Linked DNA regions of Limnospira fusiformis SAG 85.79. The protein of the gene in region 1 interacts with the protein of each later gene in a pairwise test. Links are inferred from orthologs where the notes say so. Each region holds a gene or a part of one and is shown on either strand. Other genes may lie near its edges. The genes, in order: HFV01_RS23475 and rlmB.

Evidence for each region.
Region 2: the proteins of HFV01_RS23475 (region 1) and rlmB interact in binary tests that used the Escherichia coli proteins (3 or more experiments, as listed by UniProt). The link is inferred for Limnospira fusiformis SAG 85.79 from one-to-one orthologs.

The regions. Positions count from the first base shown.
Region 1 is NZ_CP051185.1:5,008,115-5,015,575, reverse strand. What follows is about bases 2,751-5,463. They hold HFV01_RS23475 (bifunctional alanine racemase/tRNA (adenosine(37)-N6)-threonylcarbamoyltransferase complex ATPase subunit type 1 TsaE), read left to right. Parts: upstream 2,751-3,725; coding sequence 3,726-4,202; downstream 4,203-5,463. Other genes in these bases: HFV01_RS23470 (FAD-dependent oxidoreductase), read right to left, coding at 4,199-5,371; HFV01_RS23480 (DUF1622 domain-containing protein), read left to right, coding at 3,304-3,675; HFV01_RS31165 (hypothetical protein), read left to right, coding at 2,840-2,968. Also shown: HFV01_RS23490 (ABC transporter ATP-binding protein), read right to left, coding at 1-383; ltrA (group II intron reverse transcriptase/maturase), read right to left, coding at 691-2,475; HFV01_RS23465 (hypothetical protein), read left to right, coding at 5,964-6,167; HFV01_RS23460 (hypothetical protein), read left to right, coding at 6,428-7,273; HFV01_RS23455 (response regulator), read left to right, coding at 7,427-7,461. UniProt on the Escherichia coli protein: Required for the formation of a threonylcarbamoyl group on adenosine at position 37 (t(6)A37) in tRNAs that read codons beginning with adenine.
Region 2 is NZ_CP051185.1:2,029,040-2,036,654, forward strand. The notes cover bases 2,122-4,988. They hold rlmB (23S rRNA (guanosine(2251)-2'-O)-methyltransferase RlmB), read left to right. Parts: upstream 2,122-3,031; coding sequence 3,032-3,946; downstream 3,947-4,988. Other genes in these bases: carA (glutamine-hydrolyzing carbamoyl-phosphate synthase small subunit), read left to right, coding at 2,122-2,399; HFV01_RS09690 (STAS domain-containing protein), read left to right, coding at 2,577-2,927; HFV01_RS09700 (DUF928 domain-containing protein), read right to left, coding at 3,974-4,687; HFV01_RS09705 (EAL domain-containing protein), read left to right, coding at 4,870-4,988. In the rest of the region: HFV01_RS09680 (heavy metal translocating P-type ATPase), read left to right, coding at 1-1,137; more of carA, read left to right, coding at 1,245-2,121; more of HFV01_RS09705, read left to right, coding at 4,989-7,428; HFV01_RS09710 (PEP-CTERM sorting domain-containing protein), read right to left, coding at 7,442-7,615. UniProt on the Escherichia coli protein: Specifically methylates the ribose of guanosine 2251 in 23S rRNA.

The DNA.
Region 1 (7,461 bases):
GCCGTGAGTGCTGGAAACAAGTTAAACCCCTGAAAAATAAAGCCAATATTCCTTAGCCGAAACTGTGCCAACTGTTGGCGAGACATTTGGGTAATATTTTCGTCTAACAACATGACTCGCCCGGCTGTGGGGGTGAGAAGTCCGGCTAAAATTGAGAGTAATGTGGTTTTACCAGACCCACTTGGTCCCATCAAAAGTTGTATGTCCCCAGAGCGAACTTGCAGGTCAATGCCTTTGAGGACTTTAAAACTTTGCCGTCCAGATTGATAAATCATTTCAATCCCACAGGCCCAAATCGCGATCGCTTTGGGATCATGGTTGCGTTCAGCCATTAGGCTTTTGCTTTTGGCTAAGTTCGTCCAATTTAAGTTAGAAGTGATCATTGATGACTCTCGATCTGAAGATTAGCGACTGCTTACTGGCACGGTCTTTAAAACTTTACTGGTAGTTGTGACATGATCGGCAAAAAAATTGGGCTTCCATTTAATTATGACCTATTGGATAGTGGCAGTTTGGTATCAATATGACATTTGGGTAACTGTCACTGTCGGGGTCAATCTTTCCCCTGGGTTCAGGGGGGAGTCCAATTTTGGCTGGCACTTGATTCCCAGAAATTAGGGGTCGAGAGTAGAGTCGCCTCTACCCCCTCCCATTCAAAACCGTGCTTGAGACTTTCACCTCACACGGCTCCTAGTCTGACTGTTCCATTGTTAAGGATACAGCATTGGCGTTGTCTAACGCCGTTTTATCATCGTGACAGTGGCGGTGTAATAGTTGAAGGTTCTTGTATTCATCCTTTCCGCCTTGGCTTCGAGGTACAATGTGGTCAACTTCAACTATTATATCTGATGGGGTAAAGTATTGCCCACACCAGGTACACTTGCCTTTTTGCTTTTTAAGTAGTTTTGCTACCCTATTTGGCGTTTCGATTGCTTGTCCTTTCCTGGTTGCCCAGTAAGTCCAATTTCCGTCGTATGGTGTTGCGTCAGGGCGTATTAGGGTATGTCTGACAATCGGAGTCCAGTTGTGTTTCCATAGCTGGAATCCCTCTTTGGTCATGAATAACCAGGATTCATGTCTTTCTTTCCCATTGCTAAGTTTAACCGTTCCTTTGTGGAAGTAGTTTTTTAGCTTTTCGTAACTTGCCTCTCCGCATCTTGATTCTGTCCATGCTCGTATCATTAACCAGATTTTATGGTCTAGTTTAATGAAGGTTTTTGTTGAAACGACCCCTGAGTAATAATTTGACCATCCCCGGATTATCGGGTTTAGTCTGTTAATCAGGGCTGATTGAGGTGCTGTTTTGAGTTGTTTAATTACACCTTTTATCACTTCTGTATGAGCTTTAACTGCTTTCTTACTGGGTTTGATGTGGGTTTTATGACCGATTACTCGACTTGCTGTCCCACCTGTTTTCCCAGATTTGTATTTTCCTACTGTATATTGCCTGATGTTGAATCCCAGAAAGTCGAACCCAGGCTCTTCTGTTTTTCCCTCATACTCAATTGGTTTGAGCGTGTGGCAGATTCGGGTCTTTTCGGGTTTAATTTCTAGTCCAACAGGCTCAAGCCATTTGGAAATTGCAGTTTTGCACTGTTCAATGATTTCGAGTGATGGGGATAGTACCACGAAATCATCGGCGTATCTTATCACAGAGGCTTGTACCCTGTTCTTTTTCTTGGGATACATTGTTTCAATTAACCTAGCTATTCCATCCAGTGCGATGTTGGCTAGGAGTGGACTTATAACCCCTCCTTGGGGTGTCCCTGCTTCTGTATCCTCAAATACACCGTTATCTAGCACACCTGCTTTGAGCCATTGTTTTAGGTCTCTTTTCAGGCTGCTTGGACAATGAATTTTGGACAGTAGGTAATCATGGTTTATTCGGTCAAAACATTTCGCTATATCAGCATCGAGAACATAGTATTGTCCTAACTTTATGGCAGCATAGATTCTACCAATTGCGTCGTGGGCTGACCTTCCTGGTCTAAACCCGTAGCTCGTGCCTTCAAATCTTGACTCCCATTCGGGCTCAAGTGCCGACTTAACCAAGGCTTGTCTCGCTCTGTCTTGGATTGTGGGTATTCCCAGGGGGCGTTTTTCATCCCTACCAGGTTTTGGAATCCACACCCGTCGCAGTGGTTTTACTTTGAGATTTCCTTTAATGTTCTCAACAAGTTTAAACCTTTGTCTTGGTGAGATTGCTCTCATTCCATCAACTCCAGCCGTTTTCTTGCCTTGGTTATCTTGGGTCACTCGTCGCACTGCTAAGAGCCTGGCATAGTATGATTTCACCAATAGACGTTGCAACCTTTTTGCCTTTGCGTCCTGTCCCGATTTAGCTGCTTGGAATATCCTCTTTTGGAGCTTAAAGACGTACCGTTGAACCTTAGCCCAATTGACACTTCTCCATACATTCGTAGTCTTGGTGGGTCTCGGTTTACCGAATCCCTCACTTTCTCTCGATTTCGTCATATTGACTCCTACTCGGCTCTATCCTTGCAATCAAACCGTGACCCGTCAGCATATCCCTACCATTACAATAGGGCGTTGGCTTCTGGTCACATCTCACCCCCTAATAGGCTTGCGCTTACACTTTCACTACTGACTTTCTCGACCAGATTATCAGAGCCTAAAAGGGGTTAAAACGTTCCGTTTATATGGGCATTCCATCTTTAGACTTGTCCTTTCCACCGGGGTACTTAAAAAGGTCTGTGTAGGTAGTATAGAAAGACTCCTACTTTTCCCCTTACTCTTTTGAGCGCAGCGTGTCAACCTGTTTCGCTACTTTATAATGACGATGGTTCAAGTCGGAACATTCAGGTTTCCTTAGTCATGGATGGTTGGCAGTGGTCGGATTATTGGGAATAGGTTTTCCCTCACGCCTTCCGTTCCCCGCTTCAATCCCAGGGTTGTGAATCCTAAAATTGGGGGTGGCTATCGCCGTTACTCTCAACGCAATTGTTAAGGAATCATTAGATTTCTAATTTAGCGTTTTTGACCTTGAGTTCCCTGCCTTGTTTTGTATATTTCTATACCTAACGTTGGGACATATAAACAGTTATGGGATGGTCAGGGTGCGAATCCCTTATATTTCACCAAGGGGTGAAAGTCCCACTGGGAGGTTATTTCAGGCATTGCAGCCTTATTTGACTCCTAAACGTCTCGCACTTCTATATATATAATAACCTGAAACCCGGTGGGTCTGTCTAGTGGTAGCCTTGCCCAAATCGCGATCGCTGATTCTGATCTGGCTGGCACTACTAACATAGCCGGGGTCACTCTACCTAGCATGAAAAGCTTATGGAATGGTTATATACGGCTGAGGCTGGACTCAAACTGCTAGTTGATTTGGCGAAGTTTTTATTAGAGACCATTTCGGTTTTTTGTGTGTTATTTGGCGTGGCGAAAACCGGACAACTGGCGATTCGATTTTCTCAATTTAAATATGATGAGTTTCTGTTTATTGAGTTACGGATTAGGTTTGGGGTGTGGTTGGCATTAGCCCTAGAATTTCAACTGGGGGCTGATATTCTGGCGACTACGGTAGCGCCGACGGAGGAAACTCTAATTAAATTGGGGGTGATTGCTGTGATTAGGACGTTTTTAAACTATTTCCTGAATAAGGAACTTGAGAAGGAGTTTGACTTTAAAAAAAATCATGGAAACAAATAAAGGAGTTTTCTGGGTGGGTGAATTAGTAGAATTGAGCAAGGAGTGAGCCGATGAATGATGCGGTTATATTATCTCTGGCTGATGCGATCGCCACCCAAGCTGTGGGGGTGAAATTGGGGCGATCGCTTGGTGCTAATAGTTTAATTCTGCTAGAGGGTAATCTAGGGACAGGTAAAACTACTTTAGTGCAAGGTATCGCTAAAGGTTTGGGGATTTCCGAATCAGTGGATAGTCCGACTTTTACTTTGATTAATGAGTATACAAGCGGACGGCTTCCTCTGTATCATTTGGATTTATATCGCCTGAATGAGTCGGAAATTGAGGGGTTGAATATTTCATTGTATTGGGAGGGGGTGGAGGTGGAACCGGGTATGGTGGCGGTGGAGTGGTCCGAACGTCTCCCCTATCGTCCGGCTGATTATTTGCAGATTATTTTGAGTCATACTCCCCAAGGCGATCGCCAAATTAAATTGATTCCCATGGGGGAGTTGGTGATAGAATTGGATGGGTTAATTGACCCGGTTTAACCAAGCTGGGTAAAGTGGCTCATAAATTGCCGATCAATATGGTCTTTCCATTGCCAAATTAGGGGATGGGGACCCAGACGAAAACAGCCGCGTGAGGCGATCGCCTGTTGGTCCCCTGTACTAATTAGGATTAAAAATTCTTTCTGCGGTCGATAGGCTTGTAGGGGTTGTTGGTTGGCTTTGCGTCGCAGGTTTTCCGCCAGGGGTTTTCCTTGACGGACCGCGAAAACTCCGGCTTTGGGTCGGGGATGGTTTAACATGGTGGCGATATCTCCAGTCGCGAAAATATCAGGGTGAGAGATAGACTGAAGGTAATCGTTAACTAGGATAAATCCTTGTTCGTCCGTCGCTAGTCCTGCGTCTTTTAACCAGGTGGCGGCGCTGGCTTGTGTCACCCAAAACAGGCGATCGCATTTTAGGGTTAATCCTGATTGACAATGAATAGTATGGGGGGATTTTCCTTCGATTTCCGTCACGGTTTCCCCTAGGTGTAGTTTGATACCTCTCTCGCTGAAAAGTTTTTGCAAACGCTGACTAACCTCCCGGTGGTGTTGGGGAATTAGGCGATCGCCTTTTTGAAATAGATGTAACTCTAGGTGATTTTCTGGTAGTGTGCTGTCGAGACCATAAATCTGTTGGAGACGGGAAAATATGGCTAGGCTTAATTCCACTCCCCCCGCGCCGCCGCCAACCACTGCTAATCGCATTTTCTGCGTCCGGTTTTCCCTCACCGTTTCCACAATTTTATCCCAGTGGTTCAGAAATTTAGCAATAGGTTTCACCGGAATGGCCTGTTGTTGGACACCGGGGACCGTGATAGTGTTGGGGGTACTACCTATATCTATGGATAGGATATCGAAGGGGACGGGGGGACGGTTGGCGCACAGGACTTGATTCGTTTGTAGGTCTAAACCAATGGCGCGATCTATCAATAGTCTGGCTTTCGCCAAATTGGCTAAGGCTTGCACATCTATATGACAATCGTTAAACTTATATAGTCCGGCTATATATCCCGGTAGCATCCCCGAATAGGGAGTATGGTACACATCAGAAATTAGGGTGAGGCGTAGTCTGGGAATAGGATTGATGGCTAATTCTTTGAGAGCGATCGCATGGCTGTGACCCCCTCCAATTAGTACCAGGTCCTTAACAGGGGTAACAGAAAACATCGCTTAACTAAGGGAAACTCCGTTGATTTTCATGTTTTATTGATATTAATCCCCAGCAAAACTAGGTTAAATATCAGCGAGTTGGCTGCCCAAATCCATGATTCCGACACCCATAATATTTTACCATAACTCGATAAAAAAAACTTGATTAAATTTTTCTAAAGATAGCGATCGCTATGTGGTTGGGGGAATGTTGGCTAGGTAGACAGTTAAGCACTGATTTTCTACTGTAACCCCCAGGCCATAGCCTCCCAGAGTCATGCGGGGATCAGGGATTTTAACCTGTTGATAGGATAGATTTAGTTTTTCCTTAACTTAATTCCAGGCAATTTGTGTATAATGTTATAACAGTGAGCGATCGCGAATGTACCAGAAATTTTTGGGAATAGGGAAATTGATAGATTGGTGTAATTGAATACAAATCTTGTTAGCATATTTTGAAATCAATTAGCAATTGCGATCGGTAATATGGCGCATCAGAAAATGTAGATAATACTTCACAACTTATTCACAAAGGCTACCTAGACTGGGTAAACAGAGCTTAATAAATCCGCGTTAACCATCAACTTTGATCAACTTGGAGTTTTAAATTATGAGTACCTGTCCTTGCTGTGGTTCACCTATGTTAAGGCATATCAACCATAACCGAATTTATTGGTACTGCCAACACTGCCACGAAGAAATGCCTAACCTGTCTTTTATAGTAAGTCTCCAACGATCTGCAAGTCGGATATCTAGCCCCCTTGTGGCTCTGAGTTTTGAGGAAACTAACCTAGAAATGCCAGTGCTGGCTTAGTTTTTCCGACTAAAAGGCAGTAAAATGCCTAACTTGTATATTTGTATATACGATACCTTTTGGCTAAATCCGGTTTCTATCTACACAAAGGCTGCAATATACCCTCGCAGGGTCATGACCATATCACTCCATGAGCAAAATCATCAACTCCAACTAATCACGAGGGTATTGGCAAATTTTCCAGAAAATTGATTAAGTGGCGATCGCTAAGGTAAATTGAGCGATAGCTACTATGCAGCAGCCTTGATGGAAACTCCAATATGTCCACGGAACGATCGCAGTCTTCTGAACCCAAGCGACCATTACCCTATTCACCACCGCCTAGGTCTCAACGTCACCCTTGGCGGGATTTGGCGATCGCATTATTACGGAAAATCATTAAAATTTTGGAAGGCACCATTGACCAATTGGAAGCCGACCCTCAAATTCCCCGTCGTCGCCGTGGTTATGTTTGGTGGTGGGGTGCAATTTTATTAGTCATATTTGGTGTAGGACTGCTGCTGTTCTCGAAGTCTGGACCGGAAACCGCTACCAATTATCAGAGAGTTGAGGACATCCCACCAGTGACCACAACCGAGACACCGCCACAGGTCCCCGTCACTGCGGAAACTATTTCCGAACCGAAAACCGAACCCAAAGCCGAACCAGAAACCCCAGAAGTTCCTGAAGGCGAACCCCCGAACCCGGAAACCGAAATAGAGCCGGGTCGTTTACCTCCAGAACTAATTACCCCGAAGGCGGCGGAACCTGTGGGTTTGATTGCTTCTACTTTGACTGTGGAACCTTCTTTAACCAACTCAATTCGCGATCGCCTTGCTAAACTAACTACAGCCTATGGCGAGGATTTTATTGGGTCAGTTAAAGCGAATTTTGCCGGGAGTTTATTAGAAGTTGAGGTTAGCGATCGATGGTATCAGCTAGAATCTAAATATCAAAGTCGTTTGGCTAATCAATTATTTAAGCAAGTGCGATCGCTCGATTTTACTCGTCTGGAAATCCGAGATCGCGATCGTCAGCTTTTAGCTCGTAATGCCGTCATTGGATCTGATATGATTATATTTACTCCCTTGAAACCTGGCGTTATGGAACTTTCCGACCCTCAATAACCGGGAAAAAATCATGCCAATGACATCTTGTAGCCATAATTTGGGGTTCATCGAATCATCGAGGGTAGCCACCTCAAAACTAACTGGGATGATGAGTAATCAATCAGAGTTGATCATCCATACTGTGATTTCACCCCTTTGTAATCTGAACCTATGTTAATCAAATTATTAAAGCAGAGAACCTCTAA
Region 2 (7,615 bases), 3.0 Mb from region 1 along the record:
GTGGTAAGTTTAGCCATAGCGATCGCCTTAATTCCTCCCCTAGTCAATTTGGGCAGTTTTCAAGAATGGTTTTCGCGGGCATTAATTCTCCTAGTAATTTCCTGTCCCTGCGGTTTAGTAATTAGCATTCCTCTAGGCTACTTTGGGGGAGTCGGAGGAGCAGCCCAGCAGGGAATCTTAGTGAAAGGCTCGACATTTTTAGACGATTTAGCTGCCGTTAAAACCGTGATATTTGACAAAACAGGAACCCTGACCGCTGGCGTATTTGAGGTGACAAAAATCGTCCCTCATCATCACTTTACCGAAGCAGAATTAATCGAGATTGCCGCCAAAATAGAATCCCTATCTAACCATCCTCTCGCCCAAGCAATTCGTGAATACTATGGAGATTCACCTACCGAAACCTTAATCGAAGATTATCAAGAAATCCCCGGCTGTGGAGTCAAAGGAAACCTGCAAAATCGGACAGTAATTGCGGGAGGCGATCGCCTGTTACACTTAGAAAAAATCGACCATCCTCTCTGTGATGTAGGCGGCACAGTAATTCATCTAGCCGTAGACTATCGCTATGCCGGATATATCCTAATTGCCGATAAAGTTAGACCCGATTCTGTGGCTGCTATTAAAGCCCTCAAAAAACAAGGAGTGCAGAAAATAGTCATGCTAACCGGAGATAATCAAACCGTAGCCGATCGCCTAGCCAAAACCTTAAATATTGATGAATATTATGCCGAATTAAGGCCCGAAGATAAAGTCAAGCAACTGGAAAAACTACTAAGTCCAGATCATCGTAAAGTTGCCTTTGTCGGAGATGGAATCAATGATGCGCCAGCCATTGCTAGGGCTGACGTAGGTATAGCCATGGGAGGTATGGGTTCAGACGCAGCCATTGAAACTGCCGATGTAGTAATTATGACCGATTCTCCCTCTTATGTCAGTCGTGCGATCGCCATCGGACGAAAAACCCGCCGCATTGTCTGGCAAAACATCGGTTTAGCCATGGGAATTAAAGGCTTTTTTATCATCTTAGGAATTTTCGGACTAGCCAGCATCTGGTCAGCAGTATTCGCCGATGTGGGAGTAGCATTATTAGCCATTCTCAACGCTACCCGCATCTTGGGGAAACCAGTTAATTGATAGCCCTCCACCGCTGAATTGTCATGCAATCAAAACTCAACGATCAGCGGTTTGTCAGATATCTGGCAGAATAGGGAGGTATTAAGTTTAGATGCAAATTGGCTTTTATGTCCCTTATCTCTGCTAAACCAGCTTTACTGGTTCTGATTGATGGTACCAGCTATCGAGGTTGGTCCTTTGGCGCTCCAGGTACAGTTTTAGGTGAAGTGGTGTTTAACACCGGAATGACAGGTTATCAGGAAGTTTTGACTGATCCAAGTTATTGTGGTCAGATTGTCACCTTTACCTATCCTGAATTAGGGAACACAGGAGTTAACCCAGAAGACGAAGAATCCCAAAGACCCCAAGTCCGAGGCGCGATCGCCCGTAATATTTGCACCCGTCCCAGTAACTGGCGTTCTACCCAATCCTTACCGGACTATCTCAAAGAACATAATATTCCCGGCATTTATGGCATAGATACCCGTGCCTTAACCCGCAAACTGCGAACTGTCGGGGCCATGAATGGTGGCATATCCACCGAAATTCTCGACCCCGCAGAATTATTATCCTTAGTCGAACAGGCTCCCAATATGGATGGGTTGAACCTAGTTAAAGAAGTAACTACACCAGAGAGCTACGAGTGGTCTGAGTCCACCGATACAGTTTGGGAATTTAGCCCCAGCTTGGAATCAAAAGACAGCCCAACACCCCCACCCCGTTATACAGTAGTTGCCATTGACTTTGGAGTAAAGCGTAATATTCTACGTCGCCTAGCTAGTTATGGTTGTCGGGTGATCGTAGTTCCCGCCAGCACCCCCGCCGCCGAGATCCTCAAATATAATCCCGATGGCATTTTCCTCTCTAACGGTCCAGGAGACCCGGCGGCCGTTTCCGAAGGTATTTCCACAACCCAGGAGTTACTGAAAAGTAACAAACCAGTATTTGGGATCTGTATGGGACATCAAATCCTCGGTTTATCCCTAGGTGCGAAAACCTTTAAGCTAAAATTCGGACATCGGGGATTAAACCAACCTGCTGGTTTAGAAAAGCGTCAGGTGGAAATTACCAGCCAAAATCACGGCTTTGCTCTCGATCCTGATAGCCTAGCGGAGGATGTAGAAATAACCCATCTGAACCTGAACGATCGCACTGTTGCTGGTCTCAAGCACAAAACCCTACCGCTATTTTCAGTGCAGTATCACCCAGAAGCCAGTCCCGGTCCCCACGACGCTGATTATCTGTTTGAGCAGTTCGTTAAGGAAATGGAAAAAGGCAAGTAATTACCTAGCCAGGTTATTGGGGGACAAGCCGATCACTCGTCCCCCTGTCTCTTGCTAATCTCAAATTTGATCCAACCGAATCAGATACCATAGACAATTATGGCAAAAATGGAATATACTAATAAGGCAGTATATGTGCTATCCAGTTAGGAGGGGGCTATTCCTGAGCAACTACACCTGACCGTTAGCCTCAGAGGGACTCGCGACGTTAAAGATAACTATCAAATATTTCGTCTGACCGGATTACTCGATGCCTTCTCAGAAGGTACGTTTCGGAAAATTATGTCCAAGTGTATCGATAATGGACCAAAACACATTGTGTTGGATCTTTCCCAGATAGACTTCGTAGACAGTTCCGGTTTGGGCGCTTTGGTACAACTCGTCAAGAAGGCTCAGACTAACGGAGGAACTTTACAAATTGTTTCTAATCCTCGCGTCACCCAAACCGTGAAACTGGTTCGTTTAGAAAAGTTTCTATCTCTACAGCAAACCGTTGAGGATGCTGTGGCGGCGGTAAAAAAAAGTTGAGTGACTGCTAGGAGTCTACCTATTTCCAGTAGACCGATAGGGGGTTTCTCTGTCGGTCCTACTATTTGTTGATTAAAAATTGCCTAATCTTCGAGGGTTTTTTAATGAGACCTCCTTCATCTCCCCATCGCAAATCTGGCCCGAACCGAGGAAAGGTTAAGCCTTCTTCTAAGCCACCGCATTCTCCTCGGGAAGATAAACCAGCTATCCATCCCCGTCGTCGCGATCGCCCTGTGGCTTCAGCAGAGACAGAACCGCCAGAGGAAGATCTAATTTATGGCCGCCACACAGTCTTAGCAGCCTTAGAAAACGGCCGATCGCTTAACCGAGTTTGGGTAATTTCCCAATTGCGATCGGATACCCGGTTTCAACCTCTCTTACAAGAGGCGAAAGCTAAAGGTGCTATTGTAGACGGAGCCAGCTATCAGCGCCTAGACCAAATTACCAGAGGCGCTAACCATCAGGGAATTGTCGCACAGGTTACACCGTATAAATATTGGGATTTAACCACCCTAATTACCCAGGCTAAATCTGCCAATAGCCAGCCTGTCCTAGTCGCGGTTGATGGTATCACTGACCCCCACAACTTAGGCGCGATCGTTCGCACCGCTGAAGCGATCGGAGCGCAAGGCTTGATTCTACCCCAGCGCCGGGCTGTTGGTATTAATGCTACAGTGATGAAAGTAGCGGCCGGAGCCTTAGAGACTTTCCCGGTAGCGCGGGTGATCAATCTTAACCGTAGTCTAACTGAACTCAAATCAGCCGGATTTTGGATTTATGGGACAGTAGCCGGGGAATTTCAACCCCTGTATAATGCCAATTTAACCGGAGCGATCGTTCTGGTGGTTGGTAGTGAAGGGGAAGGATTGAGTCATGCGATCGCCGAAAACTGCGATGTACTACTTTCTATTCCCCTACAAGGAACAATCCCTAGTCTGAATGTCTCAGTAGCCACTGGTATGGCACTTTATGAGATATTCCGCCAGCGTCAGAATCAGAATCAGAATCAGAGTCAATAGCGATCGCTGCTGAAAATATGGAGTAAATTATTCGGTAATTACAGGTTCTTGAACCAAAACGCCCAGATCCGCCGATTCCAATAGTTTACTCCAAGCCTCTGAGACTGCCGGATCAGGATTACCATGAGACCGCAACTCAGCCAAAGTTGACATAGCATCAAACCACAGCCCAGCCTTTAAATATAGATCCACCTTTTCTAGTGGACTGGCTTGGTTGATTTGACTAGCCAATGCTGGGTCTATTTCTGCCCACCGGATGCCACCTTCGACTATGATATCCTCCGAACGGTTATCAGGATTACAAACGATGGAAAAGTACCACTTGTAATTATTGTTGGTTTTAATGTTTTGAGTGCTGTGTGATGGTATAGTCACACCCATAATTCCAGCTTTACCTCCGATTTTCAGGGTCTCTTCATAAATCACTGTGTCATTGGTGTTATCAATCAGCACAAACTCTGCCGTTTGGACAGTTTCCATAGCAGGTAAGTAAAAATATAACCTAGGAGAGGCTTGAGCGGTTAATCCTATTGATCGAGAGGGAGCGATCGCCATCAAGGGAGTTTGATCAAATCTACAATTAGGGTTGCCACTCCTAGTCCCTCCTCCCACCAAGCGACCTGGGGGCTGATCATCATCACCTAGCACAGATTCTATTAAAGGTGGTGTCATAGAAACCGCTAACAGAGACACCGTACCGAGGACAACCCCTATCGGACCCGCAAAAAGTTTAAGTTTCATAGTTATATCCCGATTATTCCCTGATTCCGAACATTATGATTATAGCAAGGTCATTAACAGACAGCCATCAATCAAATTACTGATCCTTAACCATGGTGAGTTAAATATATTAAGCGCCATAGTTAACTCAATCGTCAGGATGATCAACTATTTTGAGGATAAATAAAAATAAGTAAGTCATCATGATTACCATGTATTTCCACCATTGGCAGCCTAAACTCAATGGCTTTTGTCGTCGTATCTTCAAACACTTAAATCAGTATAGACCGATAAAAGCGCATTTACCATCACTAAAAAAGCTAATTAGTATCATTCTAGCCAGTCTATTAAGCACAGGATTAATATCGGGAATTAGGACTTTGGGAATTTTACAACCCCTAGAATTAGAATCCTTTGATAGAATCATGCGCTTAAATAGTGATAATATTCCTGACCCTCGCCTATTAATTGTAGAGATTACAGAAGCAGATATTCAAACCTACCAAAAATGGCCGTTTTCCGATGAAATTTTAGCCCTAGCCTTAGCCAAACTGCAAGAATACCAACCTAGAGTCATTGGTTTTGATATTTATAGAGATGTTCCACAACCTCCGGGACATTTACAAATTGTCGAACAATTCCAAGCAGATAATATTATTGCCATTAAACAAATAGGAACAGTTGATCCACCGCCATCTATATCAACTAATCAAGTGGGCTTTAACGATTTGGTTTCCGATTTAGATAATACTATTCGCCGCAACTTAATGTATGTTCGCTATGATGGGGAAGAACTTTATTCTTTTGGCGTAAAAGTTAGCCAAAAATACTTAGAATCTCTCAAAAATCACCCAATTATCCTTGATGCACAACCCGGCTTACTGCAAATAGACGAAACTATTTTTCCGGCTATCAGATCTAATTCTGGTGGCTATCAACTACCCGCATCGGAAGTTGGGGGTAGACAAATATTGATGGATTATCACACCAAAGAAATAGCTAAAACTATCACCATTACCGAGCTATTACAGGGAGAAATTGACGGGAATTTGGTCAAGGATAAAGTGGTGTTAATAGGCACAACAGCCACCAGTTCAAGAGACCTGCATCCCACCCCTTTTAGTGCGGCTAAAACTACTCATCATTTAATGCCAGGAGTAATGATTCATGGTTACATGATTAGCCAAATTCTGAAAGTGATTTTAGAAGGAGAATCTTTATTTTGGTTCTTGCCCATGTGGGGGGAGGTTTTATGGTTGTGGCTTTGGTCATTTTTGGGGGGGATTTTGGTAGTCAAATTTCATCGCCCCTTGTCTTTGGGATTACTAATTAGTATCAGCACGATCGCTCTATGGACTATCTGTTTTATAGTATTTTGTCAAAAGGGATGGATTCCCCTAATTCCCCCAGCTTTAGGCTTATTATTTACTGGTGCAATTGTCTTGGCTTATAAAGTTATTTATGGTTTATCCTATGATATTCTTACCGATTTACCTACCCGGATCCTACTCAATCAAAAAATTCAGCGCCTTAGTAATCAGTCTAAATATACCCAAATCGCCCTGTTGTTTTTAGATTTAGACCGCTTTCGTCTCATCAATGAAGGTTTTGGTCATGCCATCGGTGATCAACTGCTAATTTCCACTACCCAACGCATGAAAAAGTGTTTATATTCTCAGACAATTTTGGCGCGAGTTGGCGGGGATGAATTTGCGGTAATGATGCCGAATATCCAGAATATTGACCAGGCAATCGCCATGGCAAATAAACTGCAAAAAGCTCTCGCCGCGCCCTTTTATCTCAACGGTCAACAGGTATATACCACCATCAGTATTGGCATTGCATATAGTAACCAAAATCAAGATTTAGTTGCCCATGATTTATTGAGAGATGCCCATACAGCCATGTATCGCGCCAAGGCTTTGGGAAACAGTCGTTATCAGGTGTATATCTCCACCATGAAATCTCATGCTTTGCAGCAGTTACAACTAGAAGCCGACCTGAGAGAAGCCATTAAAAATCAAGAATTTCAACTGTATTATCAGCCGATTATCAATTTAAAAACTAATCAGATCGCTGGTTTTGAAGCCTTAGTGCGTTGGATATCTCCCCAGCGGGGGTTTGTGTCTCCTGGGGAATTTATCCCAGTTTCTGAAGAGAGTGGTTTAATTATTCCCTTGGGGGAGTGGATTTTATTAGAAGGCTGTCGTCAGTTGGCAATCTGGAATCAAAAATATTGCCAAAATGACCCTTTTATGTTAAGCATAAATCTGTCAACCCGTCAATTTTCCCAAGTTAACTTGATTGAATGTGTCGATCAGATTTTGACTCAGACTGGGGTTGACCGCAGTTGTATTAAATTAGAAATTACCGAGAGTGCAATTATGGATGATGTCGATGAGGCGATCGCACTATTAGAAAGATTAAAAGCCCTAGGTATTAAACTGAGTATGGATGATTTCGGCACTGGTTATTCATCCCTCAGTTATTTGCATCGCTTTCCCATAGATACTCTCAAAGTTGATCAATCCTTTGTGCGTCGGATGGATGACAGCCAGCAAAATACAGAGATTGTCAAAACTATTATTATGTTAGGGCATAACTTAAATATGGATATCGTCGCGGAAGGTATAGAAATCGAAGGTAATGTCCAGACTTTGAAAAACCTAAATTGCGAATACGGACAAGGGTATTTTTTCTCCAAACCTTTGCCGGTCACAGCCTTGGAAGACCTGTTAAATAAGACCCTGTATCAATCATGAACTTAACCATAATTTAAGAATGACGCTTGCGGAACAGACCAAAACCCAAGATCCCCAAAACTAAGAAGCCGATCGCGCTATTAGGTTCCGGTATACTCACCTGGTAACCCATCAGGTTATTGGCAGTTAAATCACCTTCTCCATTGAAATTCATCCACCAGCGGAAGCGGTTATTAGCAGCATTTTG